DNA from 3 places in the Neobacillus sp. GCM10027624 genome. Region 1 is predicted to be linked to each of the others. Evidence: riboswitches for the same ligand, from Rfam matches in the RefSeq annotation. Region 1 holds a riboswitch; each other region holds the start of a gene.
The links. A riboswitch is a leader RNA that binds a small molecule or an ion and turns the genes downstream of it on or off. The one in region 1 is predicted to bind lysine.

Region 1 (6,623 bases):
AAATCCAGTTCACCGTGCCCATGAGTATATTCAAAAAGCAGCTCTTGAAACAGTTGACGGCTTGTTCTTAAATCCACTTGTTGGTCAAACGAAGTCTGATGATGTTCCTGCAGATGTTCGTCTAAAAAGCTATCGTGTTTTACTAGAAAACTATTATCCTAAAGAGCGTGTCCAATTGGGCGTTCACCCTGCTGCAATGCGTTATGCAGGACCAAGGGAAGCGATTTTCCATGCGCTTGCACGTAAAAACTATGGCTGCACGCATTTCATTGTCGGCCGTGACCATGCCGGAGTTGGTAACTATTACGGAACCTACGACGCACAGCATATTTTCAGCAACTTTACAGAAGAAGAGCTTGGAATTAAGCCTTTATTTTTCGAGCATAGCTTCTATTGCACAAAATGCGATGGAATGGCATCTGATAAAACTTGCCCGCATGACAAGGAAGATCGCGTAATCCTTTCCGGAACAAAAGTGAGAGAGATGCTAAGAAGCGGTGTACTTCCGCCATCTACTTTCAGCCGCAAGGAAGTTGTTGAGGTTTTAATTGAAGGAATGAAAGAAAAAGCGACTGTTGAAGCTTAAGGGGGACTTGGGTGTGGCACAATCTACGAATATCACATGGCATGAAACAACGATTACAAAAAATGACCGCCGTTCCCAGAACGGCCATGGAAGCTGTACACTATGGTTCACAGGCCTTTCTGGTTCGGGAAAATCAACGATTGCGAACGCGGTATCGAACGAATTATTCCGTCTTGGGATTAATGAATATGTTTTGGACGGTGACAATATTCGTCATGGTTTAAACAAGGATTTAGGATTTTCAGAGCACGACCGCACGGAAAATATCCGCCGGATTGGCGAAGTGGCGAAGTTATTTGTCGATAGCGGCAAGGTGATTACAACTGCGTTTATTTCTCCGTTTCGCTCGGATCGGGATCAGGTTCGGGAATTGTTTGAAGAAGGAGAATTCATCGAGGTTTTCGTTGATTGTCCAATCGAGGTTTGTGAGCAACGCGATCCTAAGCAGCTTTATGCCAAGGCACGCCGCGGTGAGATAAAGGATTTCACAGGGATTGATTCTCCATATGAAGCACCGGAAAAACCGGAAATTACTTTACGTTCTGATTTATTATCGGTTGAGGAAGCCGTTGGGCAAGTGATTGCTTATTTGCGGGAGAAAAATATTTTTTAATAGGTGATAGGGTGTAAACTTACACCCTTTTTACGGATAGGAAGAGTTTATCAGCGAATTTTAAGGTTTTATCAGCGGATCCAGGCAATTTATCCGCGAATTTACGAGGTTTATCAGCGAAGCAAGGCGATTTATCAGCGAATCATCAATAACAGCAAGTACTACAGAAAAGGCATAGGGAAAGGATGTTGGATTTCATGGTTGGCAAAGTCTATTTAGTTGGTGCGGGTCCTGGTGATCCAGATCTAATTACAGTAAAAGGATTACGCTGCCTGCAGCAGGCTGATGTGATTTTGTATGACCGGTTAGTAAATCCGGAGCTCCTTCAGCATGCAAAAGCAGATGCGCAGTTGGTATACTGCGGCAAACTTCCGAATTACCATACAATGAAGCAGGAAACAATTAATCACTTCTTGGTCAAATATGCGAAAAAAGGCTATACGGTTGTCCGCTTAAAGGGAGGCGACCCGTTCGTTTTTGGACGAGGCGGGGAAGAAGCAGAAGAATGTGTGAAACATCTTGTGCCGTTTGAAGTGGTCCCTGGCATTACCGCTGGAATTGCAGCATCCGCCTATGCTGGCATACCGGTTACCCATCGTACATTGAGTAAAAGCTTTGCTTTTATTACCGGACATCAAGCTGCTGGTGATAAAGAGGCAGAGCATCAGTGGGCCCATTTAGCGAAAGCGGTCGATACAATATGTGTTTATATGGGAGTTTCCCACCTTCCTACGATTGTTAAGCAATTGGTGGAGAATGGAAAGTCTGCTGACACACCAATCGCTCTTGTTCACTGGGGCACTTTAAGCGATCAAAGAACAGTAGTTGGAACCCTTGGCACGATTGAAGCGCGTGTTAAGGATGCAAAAATTGCAAACCCAAGCATGATTGTGATTGGCGAGGTTGTCCGCTTACATGATAGACTGAACTGGTTCGAGGAAGAAATCGTTCCTCATTTACCAGTTGTTCAAGGGTAAGCGGAAAGGAGCAATCTGCATGAAAGCGATTCTTTATATCTGCCATGGAACAAGATCAAAAAAGGGAGCCGAAGAGGTAAAGTCCTTTTTGAATAGGGTAATAGAACGTGTGGATGTCCCGATTCAGGAAATCAGTTTTTTGGAATTAACCGATCCTTCTATTGAAGAAGGCTTTAGGAGATGTGTGGAAAAAGGTGCATCGGAGATTACCGTGGTGCCGATTTTTCTTTTAGCAGCTGGTCATATTAAAGAAGATATTCCGAATGCACTATTCGTATTAGGCAAACAGTATCCAGAGGTCCAAGTGCAGGTAAGGAATCCGTTTGGCGTGCAGGATGAAATTCTCGATGCGATTGCTGAACTAGCAAGAGGGGTTGCTGGGGAGGTCACTTCACAGGATTCATTATTAATAGTTGGCAGGGGCAGCAGCGATCCCAGCATCGGCACTGCGTTTGAGTTGATTGCCAATGGAATCCAAGAACGGCTCCAAACGGATCAGGTGTCCGTTTGTTACCTCGCGGCTGCAGAACCGAGGCTGGAGCAAGGGTTTGAGGCGGTCTTGGAGGCAGGATCGGGGAGAGTTATTGTCATTCCCTATCTTTTATTCTCCGGACTACTTTTAGGCGAAATCAACCAAATGATTCGCAAAAAGCAAACAGAAGACCAGGAAATCATCTGTACAGGCCAACTAAGCCGGCATCGAGTAATTGAAGACATTGTGGTCAACGGATTCGACAAAATTCGGTGAGTGACAGGCACCACCCGAATTTTGTCGAAACACAATAAGAGAGGCACCTTCCAAATTTGGGAGGTGCCTTTCCTTATTGTATTGAAATTTAAACAAGCTGTAGAATACTTTGTAGTGTGTTGGTTTCTTCGTCGGTTAGTGGGACCATTGGGAGACGGACGCCGCCAACGTTGACACCTTTTAGATTAAGGGCTGCTTTGACCGGTGTTGGGTTTGGAGCAGCAAATAATGCTTTCATGACTGGAAGTAGTCTGCGATGCGCTGCAGCTGCCTCTTGGACATGACCACTTTTAAAGAGATTGACCATCTCCTGCATCTCATTTCCAATGATATGGGAGGCAACGGAAACAATTCCTGCACCGCCGATTGCTAAGACCGGAATGGTTAAACCATCATCACCACTGTATAAAGTGAAATCACTCGGTGTTTGGCTAATCACTTCTGCCATGGCGTCTAAATTGCCGCTAGCTTCTTTAATAGCTACGATATTTGGAATCTGGGAAAGACGAACAATTGTCTCAACGGACATATTGACCACACTTCGCCCAGGAATATTATAGAGCATAATCGGTAATGCTGTGGACTCGGCAATAGCTTTAAAGTGTTGATATAAACCCTCTTGTGATGGCTTGTTATAGTATGGGGCCACGAGCATAATCCCATCCACACCCGCTGCTTCAGCCTGTTTTGTTAAACTAATTGAAGCCCTCGTGTTATTCGAACCTGTTCCGGCAATGACAGGAATCCTGCCGTTTACGACATCCACAACAAACTTAAAAAATTCAACTTTTTCATCCGTGGTTAATGTAGGAGATTCTCCAGTGGTACCAACGACTACCAATCCATCCGTCCCATTTTCAATTAGGTAATTTACTAATGTTCTTGTTGCGTTAAAATCAATCTCGCCTTCATGATCAAATGGCGTAACCATAGCAGTTAAAACTTGGCCAAAATTCATTTTTCCTCACCCTTTAAATTATTTTTTTTATAAATTAGAGGTGGCTAAGGACATTCCAAGTCAACGCAAAAAAGCAGCAACGAAGGCTCGCTGCTGCAATAGAAACATAAATAAAAAACAAGTTCCCGTGCGTGAGATAGCCCTCCATATAGTTCCCTATATGACAGTTCTGTATTTATTCAATAGCAGAACCAGCTCCAAGACAAATGAGAGTCTTATAAGCTTCGGCAAATTCCCCTTTCCATAATCATCCCAGGACCTCATTATCCTCCAACTATGTACTAATGGTCTTTGCGCCTCTATCCTCACTTCAAAAGGTTTGAAGTAAGAAGATATTTAATTAACACTAAATATATCAGATTTCCCCTTCAAATTCAAGGGGACAAGGTCGACAAAATTCGGGTGGTGCCTGTCAGCGCCCGAATTTTGTCGATCAAAAAGATTCTAAGAAAATTCTAAGATTGACTGGCTATACTGTCCGAGAATAGAGGAATTGGTTAGGAGGATTTTTTATGAAGAAAATGGATAAGAAGTGGGTTGTTCTTTGTTCTACAGCTGTTGCAGCGGTGTATGCTGCTGGATTTGTTACTACAGAGACGCAGGCTTCTATTGATCAGCCGTTACACCATATTGCAGCTAATGTTCAAGCTAGGCATATTACAATAAATCACTCTAATGAAAAGGTCGGCGAACAAAAGAGCAAGCAAAATAAAGGGATCTATAAGGATGGGACGTTTACAGGTACAGGTACGAATCGGCGAGGATTTATTGATGTAGCTGTCACAATTAAGAATGACAAAATTACCACCGTAGAGATTAGCCATTTTGCAATGCATTATTCAGAAAGTGACATAGTAGGACTGCCTGATGAAGTAGTGCAAAAACAAAGTGCCCAAGTGAATAATGTTTCTGGGGCGACTTATAGTACACAGGCTTTTGAGGACGCTGTGATGGATGCACTTTCCCAAGCCCATAACGTGAAAGGATAATCTATGAAAAAAACAAAATTGTACATGGATACTGTTGTTGACATAAAGGTCGTTTCAAATAAGTCGAAGAAAGAGACGGAAGCAAAAATAACTCGTGCCTTTGAGGCATTTCAGCATGTAGAACAAGCATGCAGCCGTTTCAGCTCATCAAGTGAGCTAATACGAGCTTGTGAGACTATCGGAGTACCAGTAAAAATCAGTCCTTTTCTATTTGAACCTCTTTATATTGCGATTGAAATGGCTAAATTAACGGATGGACTATTTGACCCGACGGTAGGAAAGGTGATGGAAATGAATGGATTTAATCGACACTATATTTCTGGACAGATGATGAAAAGTGTTTCTTCTGATTCGGTTTCTTATCATGATATCGAACTAGATCAGTACAATCATACAGTAACTTTAAAAAAGCCGATGGTCATTGATCTTGGAGCTGTTGCAAAAGGGTTCGCAATTGATCTGGCTGCTAATGAATTAAAGGAATTTAAGGGATTTGTCATTAACGCTGGAGGCGATTTATTTGCATTCGGTGTGGATGACAACGGGGAAAAATGGAAAATTGGAATCCAGCATCCGTACCAAAAGGATTCCATCATTGAAACGATAGAGATATCAAACGAAGCCGTCTGTACATCTGGCAGCTATGAACGCAGAAATCCAGATAAGTCAGATTCACATCATTTGGTAAATCCAAAAACAAAATGCTCCCCGAATGAATGGATTAGCTGCAGTGTCATCGCACCGTTTGCAATGATGGCAGATGCCTTTTCAACAGCCTCCTTTTTACTTGGAGTAAAAAAAGGAAAACAATTAATCGAACATTTAGCTTTAAAAGGGATCCTTATCACATCAGAATTACAGATTAATAAAGTTGGAGGGATTTAAGTGTCAGGGAAAAAGTGGTTCAAAACACCAAAGGGCTATGTCGCGACAGCCATGGTTTTTTATCTATTCATCGCATCTATTGGGTCAAAAAGTATGCTGGGGATAGAGAACAGTATGATCGCTATTGTGGCATCAATCTTTGTAGATAATATCCTATGTAGAATTATGGATAGAAGAAGCAGCAAGGACAGTACAGTAATAACAGCCTTAATCATTTCACTTATCTTAAGTTTTACGACATCTGGGATGGTTGTGGCAGGGACAGCGATTCTCGCCATCTTGTCCAAGCATCTATTCGTTTATAAGAAAAAACCAATCGTTAATCCTGCTGCTTTCGGTTTACTGTTATCGATTTTTATTTTTCAAATAGGCCAAAGCTGGTGGGGGGCTTTTGGGGATCTTCCTGCCTGGACTATTTTGTTTCTTTTAATTGGCGGGTATTTTGTAACTGAACGAGTTAATAAATTTCCACAGGTATTTTCATTCTTAGGGACCTTTTTTGTATTACTGCTTATACTTGGTTTAATAAGTATAGGAGATGCGGCAGATGCTCTTCGTCCGCCATTTATCAATGCGACCTTATTTTTCGCCTTTTTCATGCTCACAGATCCGCCAACCTCACCGGCAAAATATAAGCAGCAAATCTACTTTGGGGTACTTGCTGCCGTTTCAGGGGTTATTATATATGGCCTTTTCGGCGGACTAACCTATTTATTTATCGGCTTATTTGCCGGGAATTTTTATAACTATTGGAATAAACGTTCTACCTCAAAAGCATCCGCCATGAGGCAAGTTACAAAAACACAAAGGGCAGTTAGTAAATTGTAAAGCTAGCTATATTCTTTGCTTCGTGATTAAAATATTGAA
Region 2 (6,623 bases), on a different contig from region 1:
TTCAAACAAGAGTATATGAACTTGAACGTCAAGAACCGCAATACAAAGGATAATGGATTGGGGTGAGAAAAGATGCCTGGATGGGTTTTAATTATTGCTCGATCACTAATCTTCTTGTTACTAGTATTTTTAACCACAAAACTCCTTGGAAAAAAGCAAATTTCTGAACTTAACTTCTTTGAGTATGTTGCAGGTATTACTATTGGCAGTATTGCCGGTGAAGTAGTGACTGGACTTGAAAGTAATGCATATCATGGAGCATTGGCCATCATCGTTTTTGGCCTAGTTACTTTTATGGCAGACTTCCTTTCATTAAAAAGCAAAAAATTCCGAGATGTCATGGATGGTAGAGGAGCTGTAGTAATTAAAGATGGACGAGTTTTAGAAGAAAATTTAAAGAAGGAAAAATACACGATTGATGAATTATCCGCCCTGCTTAGGCAGAAGGATATTTTTAAAATCGCTGATGTTGAATTTGCTGTTCTTGAACCTAAAGGGAATTTGAGTGCTTTATTGAAAAAAGAAAATCGTCCTCTTACCCCAAAAGATTTGCAAATGAAAACAGCCAATGAAAAAGAGCCTCAAACCGTTATTATGGATGGGAAAATTTTAGATGAAGCATTGCGTTCATCAGGGAAAAGCCGTGGCTGGCTTAATACAGAATTAGAAAAACTCGGGGTAACACTTGATAATGTGTTTATTGGACAGGTCGACTCATACGGGGAATTAACCATTGATATTTATGATGACAAATTACAAGTGCCTTCCCCGCAGCAAAGGCCTCTGCTTATGGCAATGCTGAAAAAGACTCATGCTGACCTAGAACTATTTTCTCTAGCCACAGAGTGTCAAAATTCAAAGGAAATGTATCAGAAGAATGCGATGATTGTACAAAATGCAATGGATCAGTTAGAACCATATTTGAATGGTTAAAAAGAAAGATCCTTATTCAATAGATAAGGATCTTTTCGTCTTTACGAACTTATTTTCATTTTTCGCGGAATCCGGTACATTGAACTTCTTCGTAAATTCTTCTTTGTTAAAGCCCCCCATTGGTAATGTATCATTCCCATTTTCTTTTGCAATTAAAAAGGCTTGCTCCTTAAACTAGGAGCAAGCCTTTTGTGTACTAATTTGGACTGGGTCGATGAAACAGTCCCATTACTTCGATTGTTTCGGTAATATTAACAAATGCTGAAGTATCCACCTCAGAGATGAGATTTTTAACATCATTTAATTCATACCTGGAAATAACCGTGACTAAAATATTCCTTTTGTTATTGGAGTAACCGCCTACTCCATCCATTATGGTTAAACCTCTGTACAAATTAGATAGCAGATGTTTCCGCATTTCTTCGCCTTTTTCAGTAATAATCATAATGGTGAGCTTGGCATGATCCGTGTAAATGGCATCGACTACTTTACCGGTAACAAAAATGGAGACCAATGTATTAAGAGCAGAATCCCAATTGAATAAAAATCCACTGATGATAATGACTACACCGTTCATTCCAGATAGAAGGGCACCAATCGGAAAATCCATTTTTCTAGCTAGAATCATGCTAATGATATCAAAACCGCCTGTAGATCCAGAGCTGCGAAATACCATCCCAACCCCAAGTCCCGTAATAGCTCCTCCAAATATAGAAGAAAGTATTTTATCTTGCGCAATGGCATGAACAGGAATGATATAAAGACCAATCGAAATAATGATTACCGATAGGATTGAATTAATAATTAATCTTCTACCGAGCATTTTATATCCAATAATTAATAACGGAAGATTCAAAAGAAAGTTTGCAAATCCCGTATTTAACGGGGTTATCATCCCTAGAATCATGGAAATTCCGCTCATTCCTCCACTTAAGACTTGATGAGGAATTAAGAAAAGATTAAATCCAAAAGCAACAATGAGAGAACCGAAAACTATTCCAAGATATTGCAAGAAAGTGTCCCTCCTACTATCTATTCTTTTCAAATATCATACCGATTCTCGGTCCCCAAGTAAATTTAATAGTTTTTTACAATAATATACAATTATCAGATAAATATTAATTTTCTTTTATTAATCTTTTCGGATATTTTACCAATATTATTGAAAAAAACCTGATAAAATTGAATTTTTATGTAGGATATGTACTATTTATTCAATGATATATTTTCCCTTATTTTGATGGAAATTATTCTTCAAGAAAAACAATTGACAATTCTTTAATATTATTTATACTTTATTAATATATTAACTTTATTATTTAAATCCTCATCAAACCGATGAGGTAGAGGTCGCGGTTTTTATTAGTAATGCGGACGAGATGCGAGAGACATCGTTAACTCCGTTTGAAAGGAAAAGCCGCCGAAGCGTATTTTTTTCTCTTAAAAAAGTATGCTGGGGCTGTCTCCGAATAGGAACAGAACTGTCATGATTAGCCCTACCAGCCAATCGTGTTGAGCTATCTTTCGGAAGGTATGATGCGGGGTATTGATATGCCACCTGAATCTACTTCGGTGGCATTTTTTATTCCAAACTCCTTCCTATTAGAAGAGCTGTAGCACCTTTTTTTAGGTGCTGTAACTAGACAGCAAAGAAAAGGAGTATAGATAATATGCAAACTGCACGTGTATCAAAAGAAAATTCAAGTGCTGATGTTCTAATCTCGAACAAAGAAAAATCAGGATTAAAGCGCAGCTTAAAAGCCCGTCACCTTACAATGATCTCACTCGGGGGGACAATCGGGACAGGTTTATTCCTTGCAAGCGGCGGCGCAATCGCTACTGCCGGACCTGGTGGTGCGATTCTTTCCTATCTAATCATTGGGATTATGGTTTACTTTTTAATGACAAGCTTAGCCGAAATGGGCTCCTATATGCCGGTTGCTGGAAGCTTTAGTACGTATGCAACCAAATTTGTTGACCCTTCACTAGGATTTGCTCTTGGGTGGAACTATTGGTATAACTGGGCTATTACGATTGCTGCAGAATTAGCAGCTGTTACAATGATCATGAAATTTTGGTTTCCGCACACGCCATCTATTTTGTGGAGTGCCATTTTTTTAGCGATTATGTTTCTACTAAACTTTATTTCTGTTAAAGGCTTTGGTGAAGCAGAATATTGGTTCTCCTTAATTAAAGTTGTTACAGTTGTCATCTTTATTATTACTGGAACATTAATGATCTTTGGTATTATGGGCGGACATGTTATTGGTTTGAAGAATTTCACTGTTGGTGATGCCCCGTTCCATGGTGGTTTCATGACCATGCTTGGAATCTTTATGGCAGCAGGATTTTCTTTCCAAGGAACGGAGCTTCTTGGTGTGGCAGCCGGTGAAACAGACAATCCAGAAAAAGCAATTCCTCGTGCTGTTCGTCAAGTATTCTGGCGCATTCTATTATTCTATGTTTTAGCTATTTTAGTAATTGGTTTATTGATTCCATACACGAACGGTAACTTAGCAAACAGCGATGTAACGGTCAGTCCGTTTACACTTGTATTCCAAAAAGCAGGGATTGCCTTTGCTGCATCTGTCATGAATGCTGTTATTTTAACTGCGGTATTATCAGCAGGAAATTCAGGGATGTATGCCTCAACTCGTATGCTTTGGGATTTAGCTCGTCAAGGTAAAGCACCAAAATTCCTTGGCAAATTAAATAAAAATGGTGTACCTGTTAATGCCTTAATCGTTACTACTTTAGTCGGTACTCTTGCATTTCTTGCTTCCCTCTTCGGTGATGGAACTGTATATATTTGGTTATTGAATGCTTCAGGTATGTCAGGGTTCATCGCTTGGCTTGGAATTGCAATTTGCCATTACCGCTTCCGTAGAGCCTATGTTGCACAAGGCAGGGACTTAAGCAAGCTTCCATATAAATCTAAGCTTTTCCCATTTGGTCCGATCTTTGCCTTTGTTGTGTGCGGATTCGTCGTTTTAGGCCAAAACTACTCCGCATTTACCGGAGACCATATCGATTGGAATGGTGTATTAGTCTCCTATATCGGATTGCCATTATTTATCATCTTATGGTTAGGATATAAATTTACAAAGAAGACGAAATTAATCCCTTTAGATAAATGTGATTTAAATAACTAACTAAAATAGCACGCCTCGGCGTGCTATTTTTTATGCCTTAAAACAACGGGAACCTTCTTCAAACAACGATATATCTTTTCTTTCTTTCAAAATAGAAAAACAGACTCAAAACCTTGGGCCTGTTTTAACAAATATTATTCATCTTCTGATGACCAAACATACAGATCTTCTATCTGGCAATTCAATTCTTTGGAAATAGTCATGGCATTGTTCAAATTCATTACCCTCTTGGATAAATAATCATTGAGCTGACTTTTAGGAATATTCGTATTCCTTTCCAAACTGTCTAAATCCATACTGTTTTTTGATAATAATTCTTTGAGGTTACTCTTTTTCGCCTTATAATTCGTCAAAATGACACCTCACTTTTTATTTAGTATAACATACTATTTCAAAATTGGAAGGTAATAGATAGATGAGTCATATTTTTCCAAAAAATAATAAAGTTCCTCTTCTATAACAAGGAGTATTTTTTCATACTATAGTATAATGGAGATAGAATATTAAATGGGGTGTTAATTTGGGAAGTTCAAATAACCGCTATAATAGTGGAGAGGTTGTATATATTAAAGGAACGGAAGAGATGGTTACGATTTTGAAATGGCAATACGTAAAAAACATGAAAAGATATTCTTATGTTGTTAAAGAGCATCCATCAACATTTTTCTTCGAAGAGGAATTACACCGTCCGTAATTCCTCGCTACTCAAATCCAAAAAAAGAAGACCATTCCGGCCTTCTTTTTATTTTTGTTTTTCATTAAAAATCTGCGTTTCCTGTTGTTCTTGGGAATGGAATAACATCTCTAATATTAGACATGCCTGTTAAGTACATGATTAAGCGTTCGAAACCTAGACCATATCCTGAGTGTTTTGTACCGCCGTACTTTCTTAACTCCAGATACCACCAATAATCTTCCTCGCTCATTCCGAGATCTTTGATTTTTGAGGCAAGAATCTCTTCGCGCTCCTCACGCTGACTGCCGCCAATCAGTTCACCGATACCAGGCACAAGTAAGTCAGTTGCAGCAACGGTCTTGCCATCTTGGTTTAATCTCATATAGAAAGCTTTGATTTCTTTCGGGTAATCCGTAACAAATACTGGCTTCTGGAAGACTTTTTCGCATAGGTAGCGTTCATGCTCGGTTTGTAGGTCTAATCCCCACTCAACAGGGTAAGCAAACTGCTCTCCGGACTTTTCTAAAAGTTCAATTGCCTCCGTATAGGTTACACGGCCAAAATCTGAAGTATGGGCGTTTTTAAGTCGATCTAACAAGCCCTTTTCAATAAAGCTGTTAAAGAAATTCATTTCTTCAGGTGCCTGCTCAAGAACGTAGCCAATCACGTATTTCACCATTTCCTCTGCAAGATCCATAATGTCTGGAAGCTCTGCAAAAGCAACCTCTGGTTCAATCATCCAGAATTCAGCTGCATGCCTTGCCGTATTGGAGTTCTCTGCTCTAAATGTCGGACCAAAGGTATATACATTTCGGAATGCCAAGGCAAAGGCTTCACCGGATAACTGACCGCTAACCGTAAGATTCGTTTCTTTACCGAAGAAATCCTTCGTATTATCGACTTTTCCTTCATCATTTTTAGGGAGATTGTCCATGTCCAGTGTTGTGATCCTGAACATTTCACCCGCCCCCTCCGTGTCACTTCCTGTAATAATTGGCGAATGAACATACACGAAGCCTTTTTCTTGGAAAAATTGATGGATCGCATAAGATGCCAGTGAGCGTATACGGAATACTGCTGAAAATGTATTTGTTCTTGGCCGTAAATGAGCAATCGTCCTTAAATACTCAAATGAGTGCTTTTTCTTTTGCAGTGGGTAATCGACATTCGAAGTCCCTTCAATGGAAATTTCAATTGCTTTAATTTCAAAAGGCTGTTTTGCTTGTGGCGTATGAATAAAATCACCGACAACCTTAATCGATGAGCTGATTGGGAGCTTAGCGATTTCTTTAAAATTATCCAATTGTTCGTCAAAAACAATTTGAACCCCTTTAAAAAAGCTTCCATCATTTATTTCAATAAAGCCAAAGGTCTTCGAATCACGAATGGTCCGAATCCAACCCGATAATTGAACTTTTTGATCGATATAATTTTCTGTATTTCTGTACAAATCCTTAATTAAGGAATTTTTCATTACAATAGACCTCCTAAAGCATTTATATATGTAAAAAACCTCTCACCCCAAGCGGGATGAAAGGTAAATCCACGACAAAAAGTTTTTCTTTTATCCCTTCAATATTATATAAAAAAACCGCTCTAAAAAACAACCTTCTACCACTTTTTGCGATTTTTCTGGAAATTTGGAGGAGTTTTTTAGATGATAGTCGAATTAGTATAGATAATTCGATTCTTGATATGAGGAGTGGTTCTTGTGGATAAAGTTACATGTATTGCTTTCCTTCTTTATGAATCTTCAAACAGTCAAGACATCAAAGAAAAAGCCATCCAATTACTGAATGGCGATGTATCACTGCGGGAATTAAAAAAAGATGCTCAGGTTCAGCATTATCTTGTCATTGCAG
Region 3 (6,623 bases), on a different contig from region 1:
CTACCTCATGGCGGCGAACTTGTTCATCCAACGCATAAAGTAGCTGCTGACCAGTAGTTGCACCGGCAAATGCTGTACGGTGATGCTGTGTTCCACCGAAGCGGCGGAAATCAAGTAATCCTTCAGGGGTACGGTTAAACATAACTCCCATTCGGTCAAATAAGTGAATAATACCAGGCGCAGCTTCACACATTGCCTTAACCGGAGGCTGATTTGCTAAAAAGTCTCCGCCATAAACTGTATCGTCAAAGTGAATCCAAGGAGAGTCGCCTTCCCCTTTAGTATTTACTGCTCCATTAATACCGCCTTGGGCACAAACAGAGTGAGAACGTTTCACCGGAACTAGAGAAAATAACTCTACCGGTGTACCCGATTCTGCCACCTTAACGGTTGCCATCAAGCCAGCTAAACCACCACCGACTACGATCACCTTACCTTTACTCATCGTGACTCACTCCCTAATCCTAAATCCAATATTTTTCCGTTCATTAATTTGTTGATCACACAAATGCTAGAAGCGCTTGAATTCCAATAATGGAAAGCAACACGAACACGATCAAAGTCACATATGTAGAAATGACTTGAGAACGTGGTGAAATTGTAATTCCCCAGCTTACCATAAATGACCATAAACCATTTGAGAAGTGGAAAATGACAGAAAGAACTCCCACTAAATAAAAAGCAAACATGAATGGTGAAGATAAAATATCAGCCATCATTTGGAAATTAAGCTCAGCTCCAAATGCCTTGGCGATCCGTGTTTCCCATACATGCCATGCAATAAAGATCAGGGCAATCACCCCTGTTATACGCTGCAGAATGTACATCCAGTTTCTGAAGTACCCCATTCTGCCAACATTGCTTTTTGATGTAAAGGCAATATATAGGCCATAGATTGCATGAAATAATAATGGCAAATAAATTAATACCCATTCTAGAACGATAAGGAATGGAAGATCCTCCATAAAATTTATTGCTTTTTGAAAGGATTCTGCTCCGCCCGTAGCGGCATGGTTGACTACTAGATGCACGATAAGGAACAAACCAATTGGAATGACCCCTAGCAGCGAGTGTACTCTTCGTGAAATAAACTCTCGATTTCCCGCCATAATTTACCCCCCTTAAATAATAAGAATGATGTTAAGTTTCCTTCCTTTTTATAATCCATTTAAAAAGAAATTTCAACCTAGCATCACTATGACAAAATTGTGACATGTCCATTTTACTCCTGTCGACAAAGAGCGTCAAGAAACCGTATACAGAATTATTTTTTAAAAATACAATTTTTTTTACGATTTTGATAGTAAAAGAGAATGCTAAGCGCTTACATTTTTGAGGTTTATTTTGGAAGCGTTTCCATTATAACTACATTTTATTTATCATTATGTAAAGGATAGAAATTAAAGTAAAAAGGTAATATAGTTATGATGGTAAACAAAAAAAGTATAGTGACATAACAATCCTTGCAATTGGATTCTTTAACCGTTTTCTAATCTAAAATTCAGTAATGAAATTTAACCAATATTGTATATAATAGAATGGTAGAAAGAGGGGATACTATTGAACGATAGTACGGCAGTTAATTTAAACACGCAATCAGATGAGACGAGAACCGTGTCGATTTTTGGATATGAGCTAATCCGAGAAATTCTTTTACCCGAAATTTTAGGAAAAGACACTCCTGAAATATTATATTGGGCAGGAAAACGATTAGCGAGAATGTACCCTTTAAATCATTATGATGAACTGATTGAGTTTTTCGAGAGGGCTTCATGGGGACATTTAACGATTAAAAGTGAGAATAAGGATGAAATGGAGTTTGAACTCATTAGTCCACTAATTGTTTCCCGAGTGAAATCAAAAGCTGAATATTACTTCCAGCTCGAGGCCGGTTTCCTTGCCCAGCAAATCGAACTTCAGAAAAAGGTCATCGCTGAAACCTTCGAACATCCTGTAAAAAAATCCAACAAAGTCCTCTTCACCGTAAAATGGGACAAAAAAGATACCCTAGACTAAAAAGTGACAGGCACTATGTGAAGAATTCACATAGTGCCTGTCACCGTTTGTGGACAAATTACTTGTTTTGTCCGCCTCAGACGGACATTGTTATTCTGTTACGGCGGATAGTTCGAAGGCGTTGTGAAGTGCTTGGACGGCTTTTAGCATATTTTCTTCTTCGACAACTGCTGACACCTTAATTTCTGAGGTGCTGACCATTTTTACTTGAATTTGATTGGAAGCCAATACTTCAAACATTCTGGCAGCAACCCCCGGATTGGAAATCATTCCTGAACCGACGATAGATACCTTGGATAATTGGTTCTCTGCATCAATTTGCTCGTAGCCTAGCAATTCTTTATGATCCTCAAGAACTTTTAAAGTTTCCATTAAATCTTCTGTTTTGATGGAGAAAGAAAGATTTGCAGCTCCTGCCTCTGTTGTACTTTGAATAATAATATCAACATTGATATGATGCTGTGCAAGTGTTGTAAAGATGGTAGACAGGCTTGTTAATGAATTCGCCAGACCTAATACCGTTACTTTCGTAATTTGATCCTCAAATGCGACACCGCGGACTACTAGATTTTGTTCCATTGTTGCTTCCTCCTCAATGATTGTTCCTTCAATTTTCTCCATACTTGAACGAACTTCAAGCCGTACCTGATAATTCTTCGCAAACTCGACAGCCCTTGGGTGGAGTACACCGGCACCTAAATTGGCAAGTTCAAGCATTTCATCATAAGAAATAGACTTCAACTGACGTGCTCCTTTAATATACCTGGGATCAGTCGTATATACCCCGGTTACATCTGTGTAAATATCACATCGATCCGCTTTTAGTGCAGCTGCCAATGCGACTGCCGTAGTATCAGAGCCGCCACGCCCTAGTGTGGTAATCTCGCCGCTTTCGGTAATGCCTTGGAAACCGGCAACGATGATAACCTTTCGATGTGACAATTGGCTTTCAATTGCCTCCGTTCTAACATCGGTAATTCGGGCATTTCCGTGAACAGGTTCCGTAACAATTCCGGCCTGCCAGCCTGTAAAGGAAACAGCCTCAAGTCCTTTTTGATTTAATGCCATCGATAATAAGGCAATCGAGACCTGCTCCCCCGTTGTAAGCAGCATATCCATCTCCCGTTTACTTGGCTGTGGAGAAATTTCTTTAGCTAATTTTACAAGCTGGTCTGTTGATTTTCCCATCGCGGAAACAACCACCACCACTTGGTTTCCTAATATCGTTTCATCTTTCACTCGTTCCGCCACATTCATGATTCTTTCAACGCTGCCAACGGACGTTCCCCCAAATTTCTGTACAATTAAACCCATTTTTTCCCCTTCTTCCTGTAAGGCTATGTAGTTCTGAAAAACAAAAAAAGCAATGAGAAGAGTATCTCATTGCTTTGGGAACACAAAAAAAGTATTCTTGCGTTTACAATGTAAGATAGCTCTCCAAGACCTACTATTAGTCTTGACAATCCAGTATTTATTCAACACAGGACCAGCAAAGAAAGAAATGAGACTCTCTTCACTTCGGCGAACATCCCCTTTCATGATTCTTCCTTGAAGCTCATCCTTCTCAGAACCACTACTCTTGAAGCTCGCACCTCTACCTACACTTTACGTTGATAAAGTGTTATTAAATTTTCACTCATTATAGCATAGGACTATTCTTCTGACAACGGTCAACTTTGAAGTTTTTTCATTAATTCTTCAGCAACATTTACCGGCAGGCCAGCTTCAATAAGTTCCTCAAGATTAGCTTCTTTCATTTTTTTCACGGAACCAAAATGCTTTAATAACATTTTTTTCCGCTTCTCTCCAATACCGGGGATATCATCGAGCAGCGATTGAAAAGCTGTTTTGCCACGGATCTGGCGATGAAAGGTAATCGCGAATCGGTGAACCTCATCTTGAATTCTTTGCAGCAAATAAAACTCCTGACTGTTCCTTGCAAGCGGGACTATTTCAAGTGGATTCCCGTACAACAATTGAGATGTACGGTGTTTTTCATCCTTCACTAGGCCGGAGATTGGAATATCGAGACCAAGTTCATTTTCTAATACATCTCTAACCGCCTCGACATGTCCCTTCCCGCCGTCAATGATGATTAAATCCGGAAGTGGAAGCTCTTCCTTTAAAGCCCTTGCATATCTTCGTCTTGTAACCTCGCGCATTGACTCATAATCATCAGGTCCCTGAACGGATTTAATTTTATATTTACGGTATTCCCGTTTGTTTGCCTTTCCATCGGTAAATACGACCATTGCCGACACCGGGTCCGTCCCTTGAATATTTGAATTATCGAAGGCTTCAATCCGATGCGGCGTATAAATTCCAAGAAGATTTCCAAGGGTCTCTACAGCCTTAATCGTTCTCTCTTCATCTTTCTCAATCAATGAAAATTTCTCATTCAAGGCAATCTTAGCATTTTTAATCGCCATTTTGACGAGATCCTTTTTCTGCCCGCGCTGCGGTTTTAACACCTTTACTTCAAGAAGTTGTTCAGCCATTTCCAGATCAATTTCATCCTGAATTAAAATTTCCTTTGGCTTAAAATGATTGGTCTTCTGATAAAATTGACCCAGGTAAGTGAGGATTTCCTCCTCTGGTTCATTGTAAATCGGGAACATGGATACATCCCGCTCAATGAGTTTCCCTTGCCTGACAAAGAAGACTTGGACACACATCCAGCCCTTATCAACAGCATAGCCGAACACATCACGATCCGTAAAATCAGTCATCGTGATTTTTTGTTTTTCCATAATCGTTTCAATATGGATAATTTTATCGCGGAATTCTTTTGCACGCTCAAAATCCAATTCTTCCGCCGCTGCGGTCATTTTTTCAGTAAGATCTTTTTTGATTTCCTTATATCCGCCATTTAAAAAGCGCGTAATTTCATCGGTCATTTGCTTGTATTGTTCTTCCGCCACTTCATTCACACATGGTGCGAGGCATTGACCTAAATGATAATAAAGGCAGACGCGGTCTGGGAGTGTTGAGCATTTCCGTAATGGATAGAGGCGGTCAAGCAATTTTTTTGTTTCATTTGCTGCTCCAACATTCGGATAGGGACCAAAATATTTGCCTTTATCCTTTTTAACTTTTCTTGTAATGATTAGCTTTGGATGTCTTTCTGCTGTTAGTTTTATAAACGGATAGCTTTTGTCATCCTTTAGCATGATATTGTATTTAGGGTCATACTTTTTAATTAAATTCAATTCAAGAAGCAGTGCCTCAATATTGGAGGAAGTTACAATGTATTCGAAGTCCTCAATTTCATTTACCAGTCTCAGTGTTTTGCCATCGTGTGAGCCGGTAAAATAGGAGCGGACACGATTTTTTAAGACTTTTGCTTTTCCTACATAGATGATTGTTCCTTGGCGGTCTTTCATTAAGTAGCAGCCAGGCTGATCAGGCAGTAATGTTAATTTTTGTTTTATTGTTTCGTTCATTCCGGCCACCCCACCCCATTCTTTATATCTATATAAAAGTTTAAATTAAATTACGGTCAATGAAAAGCTGTGTTTTATAGGAAAAATAAAAACCTTAGCCGGAAAGTTCCAGCTAAGGTTTTTGGGGCTATTTTTAAACGTGTTTTTGTAACACGCTTGCTAATGCGTCTTTTGGTTGGAAGCCGACAACTTTATCGACAACTTCGCCATTTTTGAAAACAAGCAAAGTTGGAATGCTCATAACGCCGTATTTAGCTGCAGTTTCTTGGTTTTCGTCAACATCAAGTTTAACGATTTTTACTTTTTCGCCCATTTCTGAATCAAGTTCATCAAGAACAGGAGCGATCATTTTACAAGGTCCGCACCATGGTGCCCAGAAATCTGCAAGAACAAGGCCTGAGCCTGTTTCAGCCGAAAAATTTTGATCAGTTACATGTGAAATAGCCATTTATATTGACCTCCTATAAAATACTGAAATACTACCGAAAGTATACCATCGTTTGGTAAATCAAGCTAATAATATGTTTCGTAGATAATTTTCCCATTAAATCCATAAGTATTCTATAAAAAATCGTAATAAGAGCGAGCGGATCTTTCCGCTCGCTTCAATTTTCAAGCGTAAGCGCCTTCGCCTTCGCTCTTCTTATTATGAGTGAACTTTAAGCTTTTTAAACTCTTCAGTTAACATTGGTACGACTTCAAATAGGTCGCCAACGATACCATAGTCAGCTACTTTAAAGATGTTTGCTTCCGGATCTTTGTTGATAGCAACAATTACTTTAGAGTTAGACATTCCCGCAAGGTGTTGAATCGCTCCGGAAATACCGCAGGCAATATATAAATCAGGAGTTACAACCTTACCAGTCTGCCCGATTTGCAGGGAATAATCACAGTAGTCAGCATCACATGCACCACGGGAAGCTCCAACTGCCCCGCCAAGAACTTGCGCTAATTCCTTTAACGGTTCAAAGCCCTCGGCACTTTTCACACCGCGTCCGCCGGAAATAACTACCTTCGCCTCACTTAGGTCAACTCCTTCGCTTGCTTTGCGAACCACTTCTTTGATAATCGCACGAAGGTCTTTAATATCAACGGAAAGGCTGGAAACCTCACCTGTTCTGCTGTCGTCTTTTTCTAATGGAGCAATATTGTTTGGACGAACAG

Region 2: it holds a riboswitch for lysine, as region 1 does, so the genes downstream of both, ACFQZ9_RS24125 (amino acid permease) here and dapA (4-hydroxy-tetrahydrodipicolinate synthase) in region 1, are expected to answer to the same signal.
Region 3: it holds a riboswitch for lysine, as region 1 does, so the genes downstream of both, ACFQZ9_RS17145 (aspartate kinase) here and dapA (4-hydroxy-tetrahydrodipicolinate synthase) in region 1, are expected to answer to the same signal.

What each region holds. Positions count from the first base shown of each region.
Region 1 covers NZ_JBHTHD010000012.1:23,755-30,377, forward strand. Annotated here, with positions in the region: gene sat (sulfate adenylyltransferase) at 1-586, shown strand, start outside; gene cysC (adenylyl-sulfate kinase) at 600-1,199, shown strand; gene cobA (uroporphyrinogen-III C-methyltransferase) at 1,397-2,176, shown strand; gene ACFQZ9_RS20960 (sirohydrochlorin chelatase) at 2,196-2,924, shown strand; gene dapA (4-hydroxy-tetrahydrodipicolinate synthase) at 3,013-3,882, opposite strand; lysine riboswitch at 4,012-4,192, opposite strand; gene ACFQZ9_RS20970 (FMN-binding protein) at 4,395-4,871, shown strand; gene ACFQZ9_RS20975 (FAD:protein FMN transferase) at 4,875-5,756, shown strand; gene ACFQZ9_RS20980 (RnfABCDGE type electron transport complex subunit D) at 5,757-6,584, shown strand.
Region 2 covers NZ_JBHTHD010000014.1:53,152-59,774, reverse strand. Annotated here, with positions in the region: gene ACFQZ9_RS24140 (DUF1657 domain-containing protein) at 1-53, shown strand, start outside; gene ACFQZ9_RS24135 (DUF421 domain-containing protein) at 73-933, shown strand; gene ACFQZ9_RS24130 (YitT family protein) at 1,130-1,945, opposite strand; lysine riboswitch at 2,270-2,461, shown strand; gene ACFQZ9_RS24125 (amino acid permease) at 2,604-4,085, shown strand; gene ACFQZ9_RS24120 (helix-turn-helix domain-containing protein) at 4,220-4,438, opposite strand; gene ACFQZ9_RS24115 (hypothetical protein) at 4,606-4,779, shown strand; gene asnS (asparagine--tRNA ligase) at 4,844-6,235, opposite strand; gene ACFQZ9_RS24105 (hypothetical protein) at 6,473-6,623, shown strand, end outside.
Region 3 covers NZ_JBHTHD010000011.1:189,281-195,903, reverse strand. Annotated here, with positions in the region: gene sdhA (succinate dehydrogenase flavoprotein subunit) at 1-445, opposite strand, end outside; gene ACFQZ9_RS17155 (succinate dehydrogenase cytochrome b558 subunit) at 501-1,109, opposite strand; gene ACFQZ9_RS17150 (YslB family protein) at 1,561-2,016, shown strand; gene ACFQZ9_RS17145 (aspartate kinase) at 2,107-3,330, opposite strand; lysine riboswitch at 3,439-3,621, opposite strand; gene uvrC (excinuclease ABC subunit UvrC) at 3,687-5,459, opposite strand; gene trxA (thioredoxin) at 5,593-5,907, opposite strand; gene ACFQZ9_RS17130 (electron transfer flavoprotein subunit alpha/FixB family protein) at 6,106-6,623, opposite strand, start outside.